Regions from separate parts of the Streptomyces sp. NPDC093795 genome, predicted to be linked through region 1. Evidence: predicted binding sites of a transcription regulator. Region 1 holds the regulator's gene; the other holds the start of a gene.
The links. The regulator HrcA, encoded in region 1, represses chaperone genes, less so after heat shock. The targets are predictions, from matches to a motif close to TTNGCACTCNGNNNNNCNGAGTGCNAA.
Positions count from the first base shown of each region.

Region 2: the regulator HrcA is predicted to act here: its motif matches at 7,941-7,967, upstream of groL (chaperonin GroEL).

Region 1 covers NZ_JBIWIO010000002.1:454,695-464,663, reverse strand. The annotation lists gene ACIRB7_RS07095 (histidine triad nucleotide-binding protein) at 1-156, opposite strand, end outside; gene ACIRB7_RS07090 (tetratricopeptide repeat protein) at 236-1,357, opposite strand; gene ACIRB7_RS07085 (tetratricopeptide repeat protein) at 1,354-2,751, opposite strand; gene ACIRB7_RS07080 (16S rRNA (uracil(1498)-N(3))-methyltransferase) at 2,829-3,572, opposite strand; gene ACIRB7_RS07075 (nitronate monooxygenase) at 3,569-4,660, opposite strand; gene dnaJ (molecular chaperone DnaJ) at 4,793-5,932, opposite strand; gene hrcA (heat-inducible transcriptional repressor HrcA) at 5,933-6,952, opposite strand; gene ACIRB7_RS07060 (MBL fold metallo-hydrolase) at 7,101-7,829, shown strand; gene ACIRB7_RS07055 (DUF3097 domain-containing protein) at 7,840-8,640, shown strand; gene hemW (radical SAM family heme chaperone HemW) at 8,880-9,969, opposite strand, start outside.
Region 2 covers NZ_JBIWIO010000001.1:868,252-878,220, forward strand. The annotation lists gene ACIRB7_RS04190 (alpha/beta hydrolase) at 1-715, opposite strand, end outside; gene ACIRB7_RS04195 (hypothetical protein) at 817-1,329, shown strand; gene ACIRB7_RS04200 (FG-GAP-like repeat-containing protein) at 1,323-4,517, opposite strand; gene ACIRB7_RS04205 (class I SAM-dependent methyltransferase) at 4,778-5,542, shown strand; gene ACIRB7_RS04210 (SRPBCC family protein) at 5,555-6,025, opposite strand; gene groL (chaperonin GroEL) at 6,181-7,809, opposite strand; gene ACIRB7_RS04220 (cold-shock protein) at 8,118-8,321, opposite strand; gene ACIRB7_RS04225 (MoaD/ThiS family protein) at 8,746-9,024, opposite strand; gene thrC (threonine synthase) at 9,067-9,969, opposite strand, start outside.

The DNA of each region.
Region 1 (9,969 bases):
GTAGTGGAGGCGCGGGATCACGAGGACGTGGGTGGGCGCCTGCGGGTTGATGTCGCGGAACGCGACGGTCGTCTCCGTCTCGCGCACGATCGTCGCGGGCACCTCGCCCGCCACGATCTTGCAGAACAGGCAGTCGCTCTGCGGCTCTCCGGCCATGGCCCTGGGCCTCCTCGCCTCGTCGGTCACTCCACGCGCATGCTATCCGTCGCCTCCGACATCCCCGCGCCCCAGGCCGTCAGTCCTTGGGGGCGCGCCGGTTCAGGGCGGAGCGGCTCACCCAGTACGTGATGATCACGGCCCAGAACAGCGGGGTCCCGAGCCCGCCGACCACGCCCGCGTCGAACGACCACAGGGCCATCGTCACCAGCGAGTAGAGACCGAGCAGCCCCACGGCCGTGGCCATCGCGATCACCGGCCGGCAGGAGCGCGCCACGAGGAACATCGGCCGGCGCAGCCGGGGCGGCACCCGGCGGCTCATCCACAGCGCCCAGCCGCCCCAGGCGCCGAGGAGCACGGCCGCGCCGATCGCGAAGGGGACGAGGGCCTCGGCGCCGGTGGCTCCGGAGCGGACCGGGGCGGAGCCGAAGGTGGAGGCGATGAAGCCGACGAGGGCCACCCAGCGGGATCCCGCGACGGTGTTCCAGGCCATGGCCTCCAGGTTGTAGCGGGCCTTGCGGTCCTCCAGGTCGAGCGCGGCGGAGGCGACGAAGCCCTCGGCGGCCTGCGTCCAGGCCCCGCGCCGGAACCAGCGGCGGCGCAGCCGCAGCAGCGACAGGTTGTTGTGGGCCTCGCTGCTCTGGGGGTTGAGCCGCAGCGCCGTCTCGTACGCCCGCTGCGCGGTGGCGTGGTCACCCCGGCGCTGGGCGGTGAGGCCGACCAGGAAGTGGGCGCCGTCCTCCTCGGGGGCGAGGCTGACGGCGGCCCGCGCCGCCTCGTACGCCTCGACGGCACGCGCGGGCGTGGGCGCGTGCTCCCCGAACTGGGCGAGGGCGGTGCCGAGGGCGTAGTGGGTGCCCCAGAACTGCGGGCCGAGCCGGACGGAGTACCGGGCGGCGGTCTCGGCGTCCTGGAACCGCCGCAGGCTCAGCAGGATCTGTACGCGCATCAGCCAGGCCATGAGCAGCTCGGGTTCGGCGCTCAGGGCCCGGTCCACCGCGTCCAGGGCGGCCGGGTGGTCGCCGGCCCGGTCGTGGCAGCGGGCGAGCAGGACGAGCGCCTCCGCGTCCTCCGGTTCGGTCGCCAGATGCTGGGCGACGAGCTCGCCTGCCTGCGCGTACCGCCCGGCGTCGTACAGGGCGTCGGCCCGCAGGAGAGCGGTCGGGGTGGCCGGCGTCGGCGGCGTGGGTGGCGCGGTCACAGCTTGCGCTTCCGCTTGAGGTGGGCGAGGAGGTCGTCGTACAGGCCGCCCTCGTTGGCGAACATGGCGACGTTCCTGGCGGCGGCGAACCACGGCTCCGTGGACGGCTTGATCTGCTTGGCCGCGCCGAGCAGGTCCTTGGTGGAGATCAGGCGTACGGAGCCGCTGCGGGCGGAGTCGAGGAGCGCGGCCTCGGCGGCCGTCTCGCAGACATGGGCGAGGTCGGCGCCCGAGAAGTCCTCGGTGGCCTTGACCAGCTTGCCGAGGTCGACGGCCTCGATGGGGCGCTCGCGCAGGTGGTAGCGGAGGATCGCGTCGCGGGCGGTGGCGTCCGGCGGCAGCACGAGGAGGGTGCGGTCGAGGCGGCCGGGGCGGCGGAGCGCGATGTCCACGTCCCAGGGCACGTTGGTGGCGGCGAGCACGAAGACACCCTCGTTGCCGGCGCCGCTCGCGATGCCGTCGAGCTCGGTGAGCAGCTGGTTGACGACGTTGCGCAGGCCGCTGTGGGCCGTGCGGGAGCGCTTGGCCCCGAGGGCGTCCAGCTCGTCGAGGAAGACGACGCAGGGGGCCTGGCGGCGGGCGGTCTCGAAGATGTCGTGGATGTTCTTCTCGGAGGCGCCGATCCACATGTCGAGGACGTCGGAGAGCGAGACGGTGAGGAAGTTGGCGCCGAGTTCGCCCGCGACGGCCCGCGCGATGAAGGTCTTGCCGCAGCCGGGCGGCCCGTAGAGGAGCAGTCCGCCGCGGAGCGACTTGCCGTAGAGGCGGCGCAGTTCGGGGTTGCGCATGGGCGCGAGGAACGCGGCTTCGAGCCGGTCCTTGACCTCTTCCATGCCGCCGACGTCGGCGAGGCGTACGGCACCGGGGGCGTCGACGTCCCAGGCGGCGGCGTCCCCGGCGACACCGTCGCCCTCGGCGGCCAGCGGGGCCTCCAGGAAACGGGGCCCGACGAGGTCCTGGACCTGCTGCTCGGCGGCGTCCCAGTCGAAGGAGGGCCGGTCGACGGGCTCCTCGGAGGCCCCGGCGTCCGGCTCGTCGGAGGTGCCGGCAACCGGCTTGTCGGCAGGCTTCTCGACGGGCTTGTAGACGGGCTTCTCGATGGGCTTGGCGACGGGCGGGTCGACCGGCTTCTCGATGGGCTCGTCGACGGGCCCGGCTACGGGCTGCTCTACGGGCTCGGCGACGGGCGGCACGCCCATCGCCCGCATCATCAGGGCACGCGCCTCCGCGTCCCCCGGCGCGTGCTGGAGCGCGACCGCCGCTTCCGTGACGGCCTCGTCGTTCCGGCCCTCGGCGAGGAGGAGTTCGGCGAAGTGAAGACGCAGGGGTACGTCACCGGGGGCGGCTGCCACGGCGGCGCGCAGACTGCGGATCAGGGGGGACTCGTCGGCCATGCGGTCAGCCTAAGGACCGCCCGGCGGCGGCCGTCCACCGGGTTCCGCCGTACACAACCCGGACGAGACACCGCGCCCTAGCTCCAGCGCCCCGTCCGCCCCAGGACGAGCGCCGTCGCCGCCGTGCCGGCCGTGGATGTGCGCAGCACGCTGCGGCCCAGCCGGTACGGCTTCGCGCCGGCCTCCTCGAACGCCGCGAGCTCCTGCGGCGAGACCCCGCCCTCGGGGCCGACGATCAGCACGATCGAGCCCTTCTCGGGGAGTTCGGCGGTGGCGAGCGCGCCGCTCGGATGGTCGCGGTCCTCGTGCAGGACGGCCGCGAAGTCGGCGCCCGCGAGGAGCGCGGCGACCTGCTTGGTCGACATCAGGTCGGCGACCTCGGGGAACCGGGTGCGGCGCGACTGCTTGCCGGCCTCGCGCGCGGTGGACCGCCACTTGGCGAGCGCCTTGAGGCCCCGGTCGCCCTTCCACTGGGTGATGCAGCGGGAGGCGGCCCAGGGCACGACGGCGTCCACCCCGGTCTCCGTCATGGTCTCGACGGCGAGTTCACCCCGGTCGCCCTTGGGGAGGGCCTGGACCACGGTGATCCGGGGCTGCTCCTCGGGGTCCTCGTGGTCGGTGGACACCTGGACGGTCAGCCGGTCCTTGCCCTCGGCCGTGAGCACCACGCAGTCGGCCCAGCGGCCCCGGCCGTCGGTGAGGACGACGTCCTCCCCGCCCTGGAGCCGCTTCACGGAGACGGCGTGCCGCCCCTCGGACCCTTCGAGGACGAAGGTGCCGGTACCGGGCACGGTGTCGACGACGAAGACGGGTGCGGTCATGAGGCGCTCCTGTGGGCGGACCCGGAGAGGTCGGAGAGGGCGGTGTCGAGTTCGGCGGCCAGCACCTCGACCAGCTGCCCGGCGGGGAGTTCGCGGGCGAGCCGGTGGCCCTGGCCGGCCCACAGGGCCATGCCCTGGGCGTCGCCCGCGGTGGCGGCGGCCTTGCGGATCGGGGCGGTGAGGTGGTGGATCTCCGGGTAGGCGGAGGGGGCGTACGGCCCGTGTTCGCGCATGAAGCGGTTGACGAGGCCGCGGGCCGGGCGCCCGGTGAAGGCCCGGGTGAAGGCGGTGCGGGTGAACAGCGGGTCGGTCAGGGCCCGCTTGTGCAGCGGGTGGGCGCCGGACTCGGGGCAGCAGAGGAAGGCGGTGCCGAGCTGGGCGGCGTCGGCTCCCGCGGCGAGGACGGCGGCGATCTGGGCGCCGCGCATGATCCCGCCGGTGGCGACGATCGGCAGGGCGACGCTCTCGCGGATCCGGGTGAGGAGGGCGAGCAGGCCGGTGCCCTGGGCGCCCTCGTCGGCCGGGTCGTCGCGGTACGTGCCCTGGTGCCCGCCGGCCTCGGCGCCCTGGACGCAGACGGCGTCGGCGCCGGCCCGCTGGGCGGCGTGGGCCTCGTCGGCGGAGGTGACGGTGACGATCGTGAACGTACCGGCGCGGGCGAAGGCGGCGAGCGTCTCGGGCGCGGGGCAGCCGAAGGTGAAGGAGACGACGCGGACCGGGTCCTCCAGGAGGATGGCCAGTTTGGCGTCGTAGCCGTCGTCGCGGCAGTCGTCGGCCTCGCCGAGCGGGGTGTCGTACCAGGTGGCCTCGCCGGCGAGCTGGTGACGGTAGACCTCGACGGCGGCGGGGTCGGCGGACGGTCCGCTCCGGGGCAGGAAGAGGTTGACGCCGAAGGGGCGTGCGGTGAGCCCGCGTACCTGCTTGATCTCCTGGTACAGCCCTCCGGCCGTCTTGTACCCGCCGGCCAGGAAGCCGAGCGCCCCGGCCTCGCAGACGGCTCCGACCAGCTCGGGACAGGAGGCGCCACCCGCCATGGGGGCCTGCACGATCGGATGCCGAGAGAGATCGTTCAGTGCGGTGGTGGACATATGGGCATCGTGCCATGCCCCTGCTGCCGCGCCGAATTCGTACGTCAGGTACGGAAGATTCGTACGTCAGGTACGGAAAGGGCGGGACGGCTCGACGCCGCCCCGCCCCCTACTCTCCGTTTCCGGGTCGGATCAGGTCCGCCCGTTGAACGCATCCTTCAAGCGCGAGAACAGACCCTGCTGCCCCGGCTGGAACTGGCCGGTGGGCCGTTCCTCGCCGCGCAGCTTGGCCAGTTCGCGCAGGAGCCGTTCCTGCTCGGCGTCGAGCTTGCCGGGGGTCTGCACCTCGACGTGCACGATCAGGTCGCCCCGGCCGTTGCCGCGCAGGTGGGTGATGCCACGGCCGTGCAGCGGGATCGACTGGCCGGACTGGGTGCCCGGACGGACATCGATCTCCTCGAGTCCGTCGAGGGTCTGCAGCTGCACCTTGGTACCGAGCGCGGCCGCCGTCATCGGGAGGGTGACCGTGCAGTGCAGGTCGTCGCCGCGCCGTTGGAAGGTGTCGTGCGGGGTCTCGTGGATCTCGACGTACAGATCGCCGGCGGGGCCGCCGCCGGGGCCGACCTCGCCCTCGCCCGCGAGCTGGATCCGGGTGCCGTTGTCGACACCGGCCGGGATCTTGACCGTCAGCGTCCGGCGCGAGCGCACGCGCCCGTCGCCGGCGCACTCCGGGCACGGCGTCGGGACGACCGTGCCGAAGCCCTGACACTGCGGGCAGGGGCGGGAGGTCATGACCTGGCCGAGGAACGACCGGGTGACCTGGGAGACCTCGCCACGGCCGCGGCACATGTCACAGGTCTGCGCGGAGGTGCCGGGCGCGGCACCCTCGCCCGAGCAGGTCGTACAGACGACCGCCGTGTCGACCTGGATGTCCTTGGTCGTGCCGAAGGCCGCCTCGTTGAGGTCGATCTCCAGCCGGATCATGGCGTCCTGGCCACGGCGGGTCCGCGAGCGCGGGCCGCGCTGCGAGGCCGTGCCGAAGAAGGCGTCCATGATGTCGGAGAAGTTGCCGAAGCCACCGGCCCCGAATCCGCCCGCGCCGCCTCCGCCGGAGGCCGAGAGCGGGTCGCCGCCCAGGTCGTAGACCTGCTTCTTCTGCGGGTCCGAGAGGACCTCGTAGGCGGCGTTGATCTCCTTGAAGCGTTCCTGCGTCTTCGGATCGGGATTGACGTCCGGGTGCAGCTCGCGGGCGAGCCTCCGGAATGCCTTCTTGATCTCGTCCTGGGAAGCGTCGCGGCGCACGCCGAGTACGGCGTAGTAGTCCGTGGCCACTTACGACTCCGCCAGGATCTGTCCGACGTAACGTGCCACTGCGCGTACCGCTCCCATCGTTCCGGGGTAGTCCATGCGGGTCGGTCCGACCACGCCGAGTTTGGCGACTGCCTCGCCGCCCGAACCGTAGCCGACCGAGACGACGGACGTGGAGCTCAGCCCCTCGTGGGCGTTCTCGTGCCCGATGCGTACGGTCATGCCCGATTCCTTGGCCTCGCCGAGCAGCTTGAGGAGGACGACCTGCTCCTCCAGGGCTTCAAGGACAGGCCTGATCATCAGGGGGAAGTCGGGGCCGAAGCGGGTGAGATTGGCGGTGCCGCCGATCATCAGCCGCTCCTCGTGCTCCTCGACCAGGGATTCGAGGAGGGTCGCGAGCACGGTGGTGACCGTGGCGCGGTCCTCGGTCTCCTCGAAGGACTCGGGGAGGTCCTGCACCAGCTGCGGCACGTCGGCGAACCGCCGGCCGACGACCCGGCTGTTGAGCCGGGCCCGCAGATCGGCGAGGGAGGTCTCGCCGAAGGGCGCGGGGCAGTCGATGACCCGCTGCTCGACGCGGCCGGTGTCGGTGATGAGCACCAGCATCAGGCGGGCGGGAGCCAGCGCGAGCAGCTCCACGTGCCGGACGGTCGAACGGGTCAGCGAGGGGTACTGGACGACGGCGACCTGGCGGGTCAGCTGCGCGAGCAGCCGCACCGTGCGGCCGACGACGTCGTCCAGGTCCACCGCGCCGTCGAGGAAGTTGTGGATGGCCCGGCGCTCGGGCGTCGACAGCGGCTTGACGCCGGCGAGCCGGTCGACGAAGAGCCGGTAGCCCTTGTCGGTCGGGATGCGGCCGGCGCTGGTGTGAGGCTGGGCGATGAAGCCCTCCTCCTCGAGCACGGCCATGTCGTTGCGCACGGTGGCGGGCGAGACGCCGAGCTTGTGGCGCTCGGTGAGCGCCTTGGAGCCGACGGGCTCCTCCGTCCCGACGTAGTCCTGGACGATGGCGCGCAGGACCTCGAGTCTGCGTTCGCTGAGCATCGTGCGCACCTCCAGCTGTCGACGTCGTTCCGGTTGCTCCGCTTTTGGCACTCACCCTGCCCGAGTGCCAGCGATCCCCCGGCCAGTGTACGGCGGCCGACGACGCTCCTGGCAAGGAGGCGGCGCCCCCACCGGCTAGCGTCGCTGTATGGACGTGGATTGGGAAGCGTACGGATGGGAGCGGCTCGCGGACGGGGTGGGCCGGCGACGGCTGCCCGGCTGGGACGCCACGGTCGGACTGGTACTGGGCGAACGGGCGGTGCTGCTGTACGACACGGGCTCCTCGCTCGCGGAGGGCGCCGAGCTGCGGACTCAGATCGCGGGGCTGACGGGCGGCCGGAGAGTGACGCACATCGCACTGAGCCACCCTCATTTCGACCATGTGCTGGGCACGGCGGCCTTCGCGGGCGCGGAGGTCTTCGGCGCGGTCGGCTCGGACGCGCTGCTCGGCGGGGCGCGGGCTCGGGAGGAGCTGCGCGGGGACGCGGTACGGCACGGGCTCGACGCGGCAGCGGCCGCGGAGGCCGCGGACGTCCTGGTGGCGCCGCGGCACGTGGTCTCCGGCGAGTGGACGCTCGATCTGGGCGGCCGGCAGGTCCTCCTGGCGAACGTCGGCCCCGGCCACACGGGCCACGACCTGGTGCTCCTGGTGCCGGGCGGTCCTGAGGTGGTCTTCTGCGGCGACCTGGTCGAGGAGTCGGGCGAGCCGCAGGCGGGCCCGGACGCGATCCCCTCCCGCTGGCCGGACGCCCTGGACCGGCTGCTGCGGCTCGGCGGCGAGGACGCGGTGTACGTACCGGGGCACGGGGCGGTGGTGGACGCCACGTTCGTACGACTCCAACGGGAGGAACTGGCAACGCGCTTCTCCGTCGCATAACGTCGCCCGAATGCGCAGCTACGACCCCGATCTCACGCCCGCCTGGAAGCGCTCGGCACCCGTCCCGGAGGTCCCGGCCGACCGTGATCTGGTCGTCGAGGAGGTCACGACGGGTTTCTGCGGGGCGGTGATCCGCTGCGAGGCGGGCACGGTGACCCTGGAGGACCGCTTCGGCAAGCACCGGGTGTTCCCGCTGGACCCGCGCGGCTTCCTCCTGGAGGGCCGGGTGGTGACCCTGGTCCGCCCGTCCGCGGCCCCCGCCCGCCCGACCCGCACGGCGTCGGGCTCGGTGGCGGTCCCGGGCGCACGCGCGCGGGTGGCGCGAGCGGGCCGGATCTACGTGGAGGGCCGCCACGACGCCGAGCTCGTGGAGCGGGTCTGGGGCGACGACCTGCGGATCGAGGGGGTCGTCGTGGAGTATCTGGAGGGTGTCGACGACCTGCCGGCGATCGTGGCGGAGTTCGCCCCGGCGCCGGACGCGCGTCTGGGGGTCCTGGTGGACCACCTGGTCCCGGGCTCGAAGGAGTCGAGGATCGCCGCCCAGGTGACCTCGCCCGACGTGCTGGTCGTGGGCCACCCGTACATCGACGTCTGGGAAGCGGTGAAGCCGTCGTCCCTGGGCATCCCGGCCTGGCCACGGGTCCCGAGGGGCCAGGACTGGAAGACGGGCGTGTGCCACGCCCTGGGCTGGCCGGAGAACACGGGGGCGGCCTGGCAGCACATCCTGTCGAGAGTCACGACCTACAAGGACCTGGAACCGCAACTCCTGGGCCGAGTAGAAGAACTGATCGACTTCGTAACAGCCCCGTAGGCCCCGCGGTGGGCATCGCCCCACCTTGCACCCACCCACCCCGTTGCGGGCAACCGCCCCACCTTGCACCCACCCACCCCGTTGCGGGCAACCGCCCCGCCTTTGCCCCCACCCACCCCGTTGTGAGCAACCGCCCCGCGCCCACCCACCCCGTTGTGGGCAATCGTTCCGCTGGGGCGGAACGGGTGGGCACAACGGAACGGCGCCCTGAGCGGCGCCTCGCCCCCCGCGCCCGAACCTCAGTCCACCAGATCCCGCACCACCGCATCGGCGAGCAACCGCCCCCGCAGCGTCAGCACGGCCCGCCCGCGAGCGTACGGCTCAGCCTCCAGCAGCTCGTCCGCCAGCGCCCGCTCAGCCGCAGCAAGCCCAGCCGGCCGCAGCAGCGACAACTCGACACCCTCCCGAAGCCGCAACTCCAGCAGCACCCGCTCCACCCGCCGATCCTCGTCCGACAACAGCTCCCGCCCCGCCCCCGGCGACCGCCCCCCGGCAAGCGCCGCCGCATACGCACCGGGATGCTTCACGTTCCACCACCGCACGCCCCCCACATGGCTGTGCGCCCCGGGACCGGCCCCCCACCAGTCCGCCCCGCGCCAGTACAGCTCGTTGTGGAGGCAGCGCCCGGCCTCCGAGGTGGCCCAGTTGGACACCTCGTACCAGTCGAACCCGGCCTCGGCGAGCACGGAGTCCGCGATCAGGTACCGGTCGGCGTGCACGTCGTCGTCGGTCATCGGCACCTCGCCGCGCCGGATCCGGCGGGCGAGCTGCGTCCCCTCCTCGACGATCAGGGCGTACGCGCTGACGTGGTCCGGCCCGGCGCCGATCACCGCGTCGAGCGAGGCCCGCCAGTCGTCGTCGGACTCCCCGGGCGTCCCGTAGATCAGGTCCAGGTTCACGTGCTCGAACCCGGCGGCCCGCGCCTCGGCGACGCACGCCTCGGGGCGCCCGGGCGTGTGCGTGCGGTCGAGGATCTTGAGGACGTGCTGCTTGGCGCTCTGCATGCCGAAGGAGATCCGGTTGAAGCCCCCGGCCCGCAGCTCCTCCAGGTACGCCGGGTTCACGGACTCCGGATTCGCCTCGGTCGTCACCTCGGCGTCGTCCGCGAGCCCGAACTCGTCGCGTACGGCCGCCAGCATCCGTACGAGATCACCGGCGGCGAGCAGCGTCGGCGTACCCCCGCCGACGAAGACGGTCCGCACGGGCCGGGGGTCGTCCCCGAGCACCTTCCGGGCGAGCCGGATCTCCTCGGCGACCTGCTCGGCGTAGTTGTCCCGGGAGGCGAGCACGCCCCCGGTCCCCCGCAGCTCACTGGCCGTGTAGGTGTTG
Region 2 (9,969 bases), on a different contig from region 1:
CGTTGCTGCTGTCGAGAACCCAGCGGTCGGTGCGGCCGGGGTACTTCTCGGCGTACGCGGCCGCCACATACGCCCCGTACGAGGTGCTCCACGCCGACAGCTTCCGCTCGCCGAGCGCCTGCCGCAGCCGCTCCAGGTCCCGGACCTGGTTCGCCGTCGACAGGCCGCGCAGCATCGCGCCGCCGTTACGGGCGCAGGCCTCCGCGATCCGCTTCGAACGGGCCACGTTCTCGTCGATCCCGCCGTCCGCGCCCGGCCAGGACCGCAGGGTCACCATCCACCGGTCCTCCTCGGCGAGCCCGCACCGCGCCTTCGCGGAACCGCCGACCCCGCGCGGATCGAAGGCCACCAGGTCGTACGCCCCGTCCATCTCGCCCGCCAGCGCGGCCCCCTTCTGCGCGAGCCGCTGCACACCGGAACCCCCGGGCCCACCGGGAATCACCATCAGCGTCCCGCGCCGCGCCTCGGGCCGCGTACTGGGCAGCCGGGACACGGCGAGCTCGATCTGCTCGCCGCCCGGATCGGTGTAATCCAGTGGTACGGAGAGCGTGGCGCACCGCTGCCCCGAAAGCGGCTTCACGGCAGGGTCACAGTCCCCCCAGTCAAGCCCGGCCGCAACGGCGGGGGCGGCCCCTCCCCCACTGACGGCGACCCCGGCGACGGCGGCGGCGGAGAGGGCGAGCACCAGGGCCTTACGTCCACGATTCGTTGTCATGCGCACAGCCTCCCGAATCCACCCCCGCCACCCCATCCGGCAGGCACGCCGGTCAGGGGTGGGGCCAACCCCCGGCCGCCCGGGCCTGATTGACTGGCCGGGTGAACGCGCGCGGAGGGTACGGGAGCCACCCGGAGTACATCGGCAAGGTCCTGGGGCTCCTGGGCGAGGACGTACTGCTCCTCTCGTACGAGGACCAGCGGGAGTTCGCCGCGGCGAGCCTGAACCGCTTCCGGACCATCGGATCGGCCCGGCTGGACTGGCGGGGAGCCCACGTCGTCGAGCGGTGCGAGGCCTACGACGGGGCCGCCCTGGCCTCCCTCCTCGGCGTCCACGCGGGACCCGACGAACTCGTGGTCGTCTTCTGGGACAACTTCGTGGTCCCGTCGATCGCCCTGCCGGCCGCGTCGGCGGCACGGCACGCGGGCGCGATCCTCGACGAGGGTTACGCGTGCTGGATCCTCCTGACGGACAGCGGGATCCTGATCGAGTTCCAGGACGGCGAGGGCATGACGGTGGGAACGCCGCCGCCCCCGTCGGACGGCGAGCGGGAACGCCCGAGGGCCCGGCCGTCACGACGGCCGGGCCCTCGGGGGAAGCGGGAGGCTCAGTAGAGACCCTTGAAGGTGTGCCAGCCGCTCGCGCCGATCAGCGCCCGCGTGCCGTACGCACCCGTCCCGGTGCTGCTGTACCGCCACAGCTTCCCGGCCGCGTCACGCGCCACGAGGTCGGAGCGACCGTCCCCGGAGAGGTCACCGACGCCGACGAGCGAGGTGTACCCGCCCCAGCCGACGCCGACCTGCGCCCGCGCGGACACACCACCGGTCGCCGTGCCGTAGTACCGCCACAGCACACCCGCCGCGTCGACGGCCAGCAGGTCACCACGGCCGTCACCGTTCAGGTCACCGGCACCCACGAGCTTCTTGTACAGCTTCCAGTTGGCGCCGAAACGGACCCGGGGCTTCACCCGGTGATCGGCCGTGCCGCCGTAGAAGTACACATCGCCCGTCGACGCCTGGCGCGCGATCAGGTCCGCGTACCCGTCACCGTTCACGTCACCCGGCGACGTCAGCACGTCGTACTGCCCCCAGCCGGAGCCGACGAGCGTGTACGGCGAGGAGGCCGAGACGACCTTCCCGCACCCGGGCCGGTACGCCCGCAGCTGGTCGCCCACGCGGACGTACACATCCGCGCAACGGTCCCCGTTCAGGTCACCCACCGGCACGAACACCGACGAGGTCGCGAACTTCGCCCCCGAACCGGCGATCCGCGCCGACACCGCGCCCGTACCGGTCCCCCGGTACATCGACACGAGCCCCGCCGTGTCCATCACCAGCAGATCACCGAAACCGTCGTCCCCGGCGAGATCACGCCACACGGCCGCGCCACCGGACACCGACACCGTCCCGGACGAGGACAGGTCCGCCTGAACGCCGTCGGCGGCCTTCGCGGTCAGCGTCCACGTGTAGGAACCGTTCACGACGAGGCGCCCCGCCGCGTCCTTCCCGTCCCAGGTGGTGCTGACGATGCCGCGTGCCTCACCCCCGCTCAGCGTCCTGACGACCTTGCCGGTCGCCTTGTGCTTGAGCGTCAAGGACCAGGAGGCGGCGGGCTTGGACAGCCACCAGCGGGGCTTCCATGTGCCCGTCCTCAGATTCACGCCGGCCGCCGCGTCCGCGTCGATGACGGAGATCCGGGAGGCCGGGACGCCGGACGGGACGATCCGCACGCGGCGGTCGGGACCGGTGTAGGCGACGTGCCCGCCGAAGCGGTCAACGGTCCAGCCGGCGCGACGGGCCGTGTTCCCGCCGAGGTCAGCGGGGGTGGCCACCACGCGGTGCGGCGCGTCGGCAAGGTTCCCGCTCGTCGGGAGACCGCTGCGCACGTCGTAGAGGGTGAGGCCGGTGACGTCCGAGCGAGAGACGAAGTAGCCGTCGCCGAGCAGGACGTCGTCCTGGCCGAGGCGCAGGGTGCGCCCGCTGGCCTGGTCGTACAGGCCGGCGCCCTTGAAGTCGTCGCCCCAGAAGTTCGTGCACTTCCAGTACACGAGGCGGCCCACGGCCTGGAGCTGGCCGGGGACGCAGCCCGCGTCGAAGGACTGCACCGTGGCGGCCGCCGCCGGAAGCGTCTTGGAGACCACGGTGGTCGACGGGTTTTCGCTGCCCTCCTGGCGACCGAGGGCGCTCCACAGCGTGTTGCCCCAGACGGCCGAGGCGACTGGCGTGCGCTTCTGGAGGACGGCGCCGGAGTCGGTGCCACGGAACTCGACGACGGCCTGGCTGCCGTCCCAGCCCTGGTTCACCACGCCGAACCGGCCGGAGAGGTCCACGAGCTGCGGACTGCCCAGTCCGGTCGTCAGCCTCGGGCCGGCCGCGGCGGACCCGTTCCGGTAGAGCATCGTCAGATCCTGCTCGGTGCCCGCCTTGCGGCCGTGGTGGCCGTCGCCGCTCGCGAACATGCTGACGCAGTAGACGAGCCACGTGGGGCTGCAGTCGTCGTCCCTGCCCTGCACCAGGCCGTCGACGGTCGAGCGCAGCTCCTCGGGCCGCCCGGAGGTCTTCAGCCAGGTGCTCCGGTAGCCGCCGATGATGCCGCCCGGCTGGTACAGGTTCGAGTCGTCGGCCGTGGTGAGGATGCCGCTGCCGAGGGAGATGCCGTAGGGCTTGGCCTCCATGTCCTCGATGTCCGCGAGGCGCTTGCGGGCGATCGTGCCGTCGGCGGCCTCGGAGAAGAGGTAGTACCCCCAGTCGAGGGCACCGTAGGTGGTGTTCTGCTCGGCGCCGGCGACCAGGAGCGAGCCGTCGGGCGTGCGGTGCACCGAGGGGGAGGCGACGGCCAGCAGTGACTTCCAGGACCCCGAGGCGTCCCGTAGGACGAGATGGTTGCCCCGGTACCCGCCGTCGTTGCCGGAGCTGGGCGGCGTCACGGTGACGAAGTCGTCGCCGAGCCGCCGGACGACGTCGTCGTAGGAGGCGATGTCGCGCATGTCGAGGGTGGTCGGGGCCGCGTCCAGGTCGTCGCGGCGGTACACCTGGGCGTCGCTGCCGGACGGGGCACCCATGTGGAAGACCGTGTCCCGGTCGAACGAGACGCTCTCGCCATGGGTGGAGAGCGTCTTGATGCTCCCGGCGGCGAGGTCGACGACCCACCACCCCTGGGACATCGTGCTGTTCTCCCACTTGATGCCACGGACGGCGACCGATCGGGCGTCACCCTCGCTGATGGAGAGGTTCCAGCCCTCGGGCAGGCCCTCCAGCTTCTGTTCCCGTACCCCTCCGTCCTCCGGGTGCAGGAGGTGCAGGCTCGTCACGGCGCTCTCGGTGCCGGTCCGGGTGATGACGGTGTCGCCGTACGTCGCGACGTACGTCTGCCCCTCCGGGATCGGGACCGTGGTCGTCGCACCGCCGCCCGCCCGCTGCTGGAGCGTCACGTGCGGGGTGGGACTCTCGGAATGGACGGCGACGGTGTCGGAGCCGTGTCCGAAGTCCGCCGGGTACTCGGTGAAGCGGTACTGGTCGACGTCGTACGCGAGCGGCTTCGGCAGGCGGTGGTCGAGGACGGTGGTCGCGCCGGTCGCGTAGTCGATCCAGCGGACCCGGTCGTCCCCCTCCTGTGCGGTGAGGAAGCCGGTCTCCCCGGCGTTCAGGACGATGGTGGCGCGGGGCACGAAACGGGCGCCCGGGCTGACGACAACGGCGTCGCCGGACGTGGTAGCGGCGGCGGGTCCGGTCGTGGCGGCCGTCAGGCCTGTGGCGCCGAGGGCCGCGGTCAGTGCGAGCGCGACGGCTCTTCGGACGGACAAGTACGTGTCCCCTCGTACGGGTGCGAAAGCGGGTACGACGAGGGAGGGCGGGCACGGCGGGCAGGGCACGGGGCGGACTGTGGACCGCGCCGGACGGGGCCGGCGGGACCCCCCCTGTCGGCAGCCGGATCGTACATTCACGCGAGCCGAAGACGCCAGAAACTTTCCCCGGCGGGATGCGAAAGGCCCCTTCCCGGACTCGCGACCTGGGCTTTCACCTCAACTCCCCGTATTCTTGAGGGACTCGGAGGGAAGGTCACTTGAGCGACACCGCCCGCACCATCCGCACCACCGAAGACGTCCTCACCCTGCTCGACGGCCTCTTCGCGCCCGCCGCCGACCGGTGGACCGAGAGCGGCGGGGCCGACTGGTGGGACGGGTTCTACGCCGACCGCGACAAGCCCGTGCCGTTCTTCGTCGCGAAGCCCGACGAGAACCTCGTCTCGTACGTCGAGCGGGGCCTGCTCCCGACCGCCGGCGGCAGGGCCCTCGACCTCGGCTGCGGGCCCGGCCGCAATAGCCTGTACCTCGCCTCGCTCGGCTACGACGTGGACGCCGTCGACCTCTCCCCCACCGCCATCCGCTGGGCGGAGGAACGGGCCCGGGACGCGGGGGTCACGAACATCCGGTTCACGTGCGGCGACGCCTTCAAGGGCGCCGCCCCGGACGGGCCGTACGACCTGATCTACGACTCCGGCTGCTTCCACCACCTGCCCCCGCACCGCCGCGTCAGCCACCTCGCGCTCCTGCACCGCGCCCTCGCCCCCGGCGGCCACTTCGCGCTCACCGCGTTCGCGGCCGGCCAGGGCGGCATGGGCTCCGAACTGCCGGACGCCGACTTCTACCGGCAGGGGATGCTGGACGGCGGACTCGCCTACACCGACGCCGAGCTGCGCGCGATCTTCACCGGCCCGGGCGAGCCGGGCCTCGCGGAGGTCGCCCTCCGCCGCATGCGCGCCGAACCCGCCGACTCCCCCTCCTTCGGCGAATCCTTCCTCTGGACGGCCCTCTTCCGCCGCCGCTGACCCGGGGCCGGGTCACATCGACGCCAGGTGCTCCGCCAGCCGGTCGTACTGTTCCCTCACCCCCGCCTCCATGCCCGCCTCCAGCGCCTGGTCCCTGATCTCGTTCGACGGCCAGAAGGACGTGCTGGTCAGGGCCGTGCCGCCGTCCGGGGTGGCGTCGAAGCTGAGCGTCACCCGGACCGGTTCCCCGTCCGGCATCTGCTCGAAGACCTCCGTGTAGTCGAGCCGTTCCGCCGGGACGACCTCCTCGTACGTACCGGAGAAGACGATCTCCTGACCGTCGGGGGCGGTCTGGCCCCAGCGCCACGCGCCGCCCACCCGCAGGTCGATGTCGACGACCGTGGTGGTCAGCCCGGACACCCCGTACCACTCCCGTACGTGCGCGGGGTCCGTCCACGCCTCCCAGAGGCGCGCCGGCGGGGCGTCGAAGGTGCGGGTGATGACCAGCTCGCGGTCGGCCGGCGTGGTGAGCAGGGTGACCATGGCTTCGATCCCTTCCCGAAGAGACCATTCCAGGATCGCCCCGCCCACCCCTCGGGGCACTTCCTGCCGGGAAACGCCCGAGGGCGGCACCCCCGTGGGGGTACCGCCCTCGTTCTGTTCTTCGCGTTCAGCGATGAACCACCGATCCCGAAGGATCAGAAGTCCATGTCACCGCCCGGCATGCCGCCGCCGGCCGGCGCGGACGACTTCTCCGGCTTGTCGGCGATGACGGCCTCGGTGGTGAGGAACAGCGCGGCGATCGACGCGGCGTTCTGCAGCGCGGAGCGCGTGACCTTCGCCGGGTCGATGATGCCCTCGGCGATGAGGTCGACGTACTCGTTGGTCGCGGCGTTCAGGCCGTGACCGACGGGCAGGTTGCGGACCTTCTCCGCCACGACGCCGCCCTCGAGGCCGGCGTTGACCGCGATCTGCTTCAGCGGGGCCTCGAGGGCCAGCTTCACGATGTTCGCGCCCGTGGCCTCGTCACCCGTGAGGTCGGCCTCGAGCTTCTCGAAGACCGAGGAGGCCTGGAGCAGGGCCACGCCGCCGCCGGCGACGATGCCCTCCTCGACGGCCGCCTTCGCGTTGCGAACGGCGTCCTCGATGCGGTGCTTGCGCTCCTTGAGCTCGACCTCGGTCGCGGCACCGGCCTTGATGACGGCCACGCCGCCGGCCAGCTTCGCGAGGCGCTCCTGGAGCTTCTCACGGTCGTAGTCCGAGTCGCTGTTCTCGATCTCGGCGCGGATCTGGTTCACGCGACCGGCGACCTGCTCGCTGTCACCGGCACCGTCGACGATGGTGGTCTCGTCCTTGGTGATGACGACCTTGCGGGCGCGGCCCAGCAGGTCGAGGCCCGCGTTCTCCAGCTTCAGGCCGACCTCCTCGGAGATGACCGTGCCGCCGGTGAGGATGGCGATGTCGTTCAGCATGGCCTTACGACGGTCGCCGAAGCCCGGGGCCTTGACCGCGACGGACTTGAAGGTGCCGCGGATCTTGTTGACGACCAGGGTCGACAGGGCCTCGCCCTCGACGTCCTCGGCGATGATCAGCAGCGGCTTGCCCGACTGCATGACCTTCTCCAGGAGCGGGAGCAGGTCCTTCACGGAGGAGATCTTGGAGTTGACGATCAGGAGGTACGGGTCGTCGAGGGACGACTCCATGCGCTCCATGTCGGTGGCGAAGTACGCCGAGATGTAGCCCTTGTCGAAGCGCATGCCCTCGGTGAGCTCGAGCTCGAGCCCGAAGGTCTGCGACTCCTCGACGGTGATGACGCCTTCCTTGCCGACCTTGTCCATCGCCTCGGCGATGAGCTCGCCGATCTGGGTGTCGGCGGCGGAGATGGAGGCCGTCGAAGCGATCTGCTCCTTGGTCTCGACATCCTTCGCCTGCTCGAGGAGGGCGCCGGAGACGGCCTCGACGGCCTTCTCGATGCCGCGCTTGAGGGCCATGGGGTTGGCACCGGCGGCGACGTTGCGGAGGCCCTCGCGGACGAGCGCCTGGGCGAGAACGGTGGCGGTGGTCGTACCGTCGCCGGCGACGTCGTCCGTCTTCTTGGCGACTTCCTTGACCAGCTCGGCGCCGATCTTCTCGTACGGGTCCTCGAGCTCGATCTCCTTGGCGATGGAGACACCATCGTTGGTGATCGTGGGGGCGCCCCACTTCTTCTCGAGGACGACGTTGCGACCCTTGGGGCCGAGGGTGACCTTGACGGCGTCAGCGAGCTGGTTCATGCCGCGCTCGAGACCGCGCCGGGCCTCCTCGTCGAACGCGATGATCTTGGCCATGTGAAGTGGTCCTCCCGGACATGGGGTGGATAACGCTCCAGGACCGCGCCGACGCCCGCGACGGACGGCCTCCGGAGCTCCGTGTGGTTCCTTGCCCCACCCGGCCGGCGACCTCGTCGTGCCCGATCCTCGTAGCACTCTCACGTGCCGAGTGCTAACGCCAATGATTAGCACTCGACCCATGCGAGTGCAAGCGACTCTCGGTTTTCGAGAAGGGTCGACGCCCCCGGGAACGCACGAGGGGCCCGTATCCCCTCAGGGATGCGGGCCCCTCGACGGCGTTGCGTCGGTGGCCGATCGCGCCGCGCTCAGACGGCGAGCTTGACCATGTCCGCCTGCGGACCCTTCTGGCCCTGCGAGATCTCGAACTCGACTCGCTGTCCCTCTTCGAGGCTGCGGTAACCATCCATCTGGATCGCGCTGTAGTGGACGAAAACATCCGCACCACCGTCGACCGCGATGAAGCCGTAGCCCTTCTCCGCGTTGAACCACTTGACGGTGCCCTGAGCCATGCCTAACTCCCCTATTACTGGCCCTTGCGCGGGGCCCGCACTTCGCGGGTCCCGGGTCAGACCCTGCGCCGGAACGCGTCGACCGCGGCTGAATGTATCTGCCCAACTGCCCTCTGCAACAGGTCAATCGAGCGAGATTTCTGGGCGTCACGGAAAGGTGAATCGGGGAGAATCCCTTTAATTCCAGGGCAAGTCGGGCCCGGCAAAGTACGCAGAAGGTACACAAGGCGCACACACTTTGGCTGCTTCTTGTCGCGCGGGGACGCATTCTCATATGCGTCCGGCATGAGCAGCGGAGGGGACTTCCCCAACTCTACCCCGCTCAACCATGCAGAATTGCCCCCTCCGCTTTATGGCGCGGAAGGGGCAATTCGAGATCTTCGAGAAAGACGGGACAGCCGAGAGGACTCAGCGGCCCCGGCGCTCAGCAGCCGCCGGCGACCGCCGGGATGATCGAGACGCCCGCGCCCGCCGGCGTCGCCGTCTCCAGGCCCTGCTCGAAGCGCACGTCGTCGTCGTTGACGTACACGTTGACGAAGCGGCGCAGCTTGCCCTGGTCGTCCAGGACGCGGGCGGCGATGCCCGTGTGGTTCTTCTCCAGGTCCGCGATGACCTCGGCGAGGGTCGCGCCCTCGGCCTGGACCTCGGACTGCCCACCCGTGTACGTGCGGAGGATGGTGGGGATGCGGACGTTCACGGCCATGTGTCTTCGTAACCTTTCAGTGGGCCAGGAAAGCGGGCCGGCTCAGAGCGCCAGGCCGGCGTCGCGGAACGCGTCCAGGCTCGGGCGGATGGTGACGGTCGCCTGAGAGGTGTCGGCCACCGCGTCCAGGGTCTTGAGTCCGTCGCCGGTGTTGAGGACGACGGTGGTGAGGTTCGGGTCGATCAGCCCGTTCTCGACGAGCTTCTTCGCGACGCCGACGGTCACGCCGCCCGCGGTCTCGGCGAAGATGCCCTCGGTCTGCGCGAGCAGCTTGATCGCGTCGACGACCTGCTCGTCGTTCACGTCCTCCACGGCGCCGCCGGTGCGGCGGGCGATGTCGAGGACGTACGGGCCGTCGGCCGGGTTGCCGATGGCGAGCGACTTGGCGATCGTGTTCGGCTTCTGCGGGCGGACGACGTCGTGGCCGGCCTTGAAGGCGACGGAGACCGGGGAGCAGCCCTCGGCCTGGGCGCCGAAGATCTTGTACGGCTTGTCCTCGACGAGGCCCAGCTTGATGAGCTCCTGGAGCCCCTTGTCGATCTTGGTGAGCTGGGAGCCGGAGGCGATCGGGATGACGAGCTGGTCGGGGATGACCCAGCCGAGCTGCTCGCAGATCTCGTACGCGAGCGTCTTGGAGCCCTCGCCGTAGTACGGGCGGAGGTTGACGTTCACGAAGCCCCAGCCCTCGCCGAGCGGGTCGCCGATGAGCTCCGAGCAGAAGCGGTTGACGTCGTCGTAGTTGCCCTCGATGGCGACGAGGTCACCGCCGTAGACACCGGCCATGACGACCTTGCCCTGCTCCAGGTCGTGCGGGATGAACACGCAGGAGCGGAAGCCGGCGCGGGCGGCGGCGGCGCCGACGGCGCCGGCCAGGTTGCCGGTGGAGGAGCAGGAGAGGGTGGTGAAGCCGAAGGCGCGGGCGGCCTCGATGGCCTGGGCGACGAC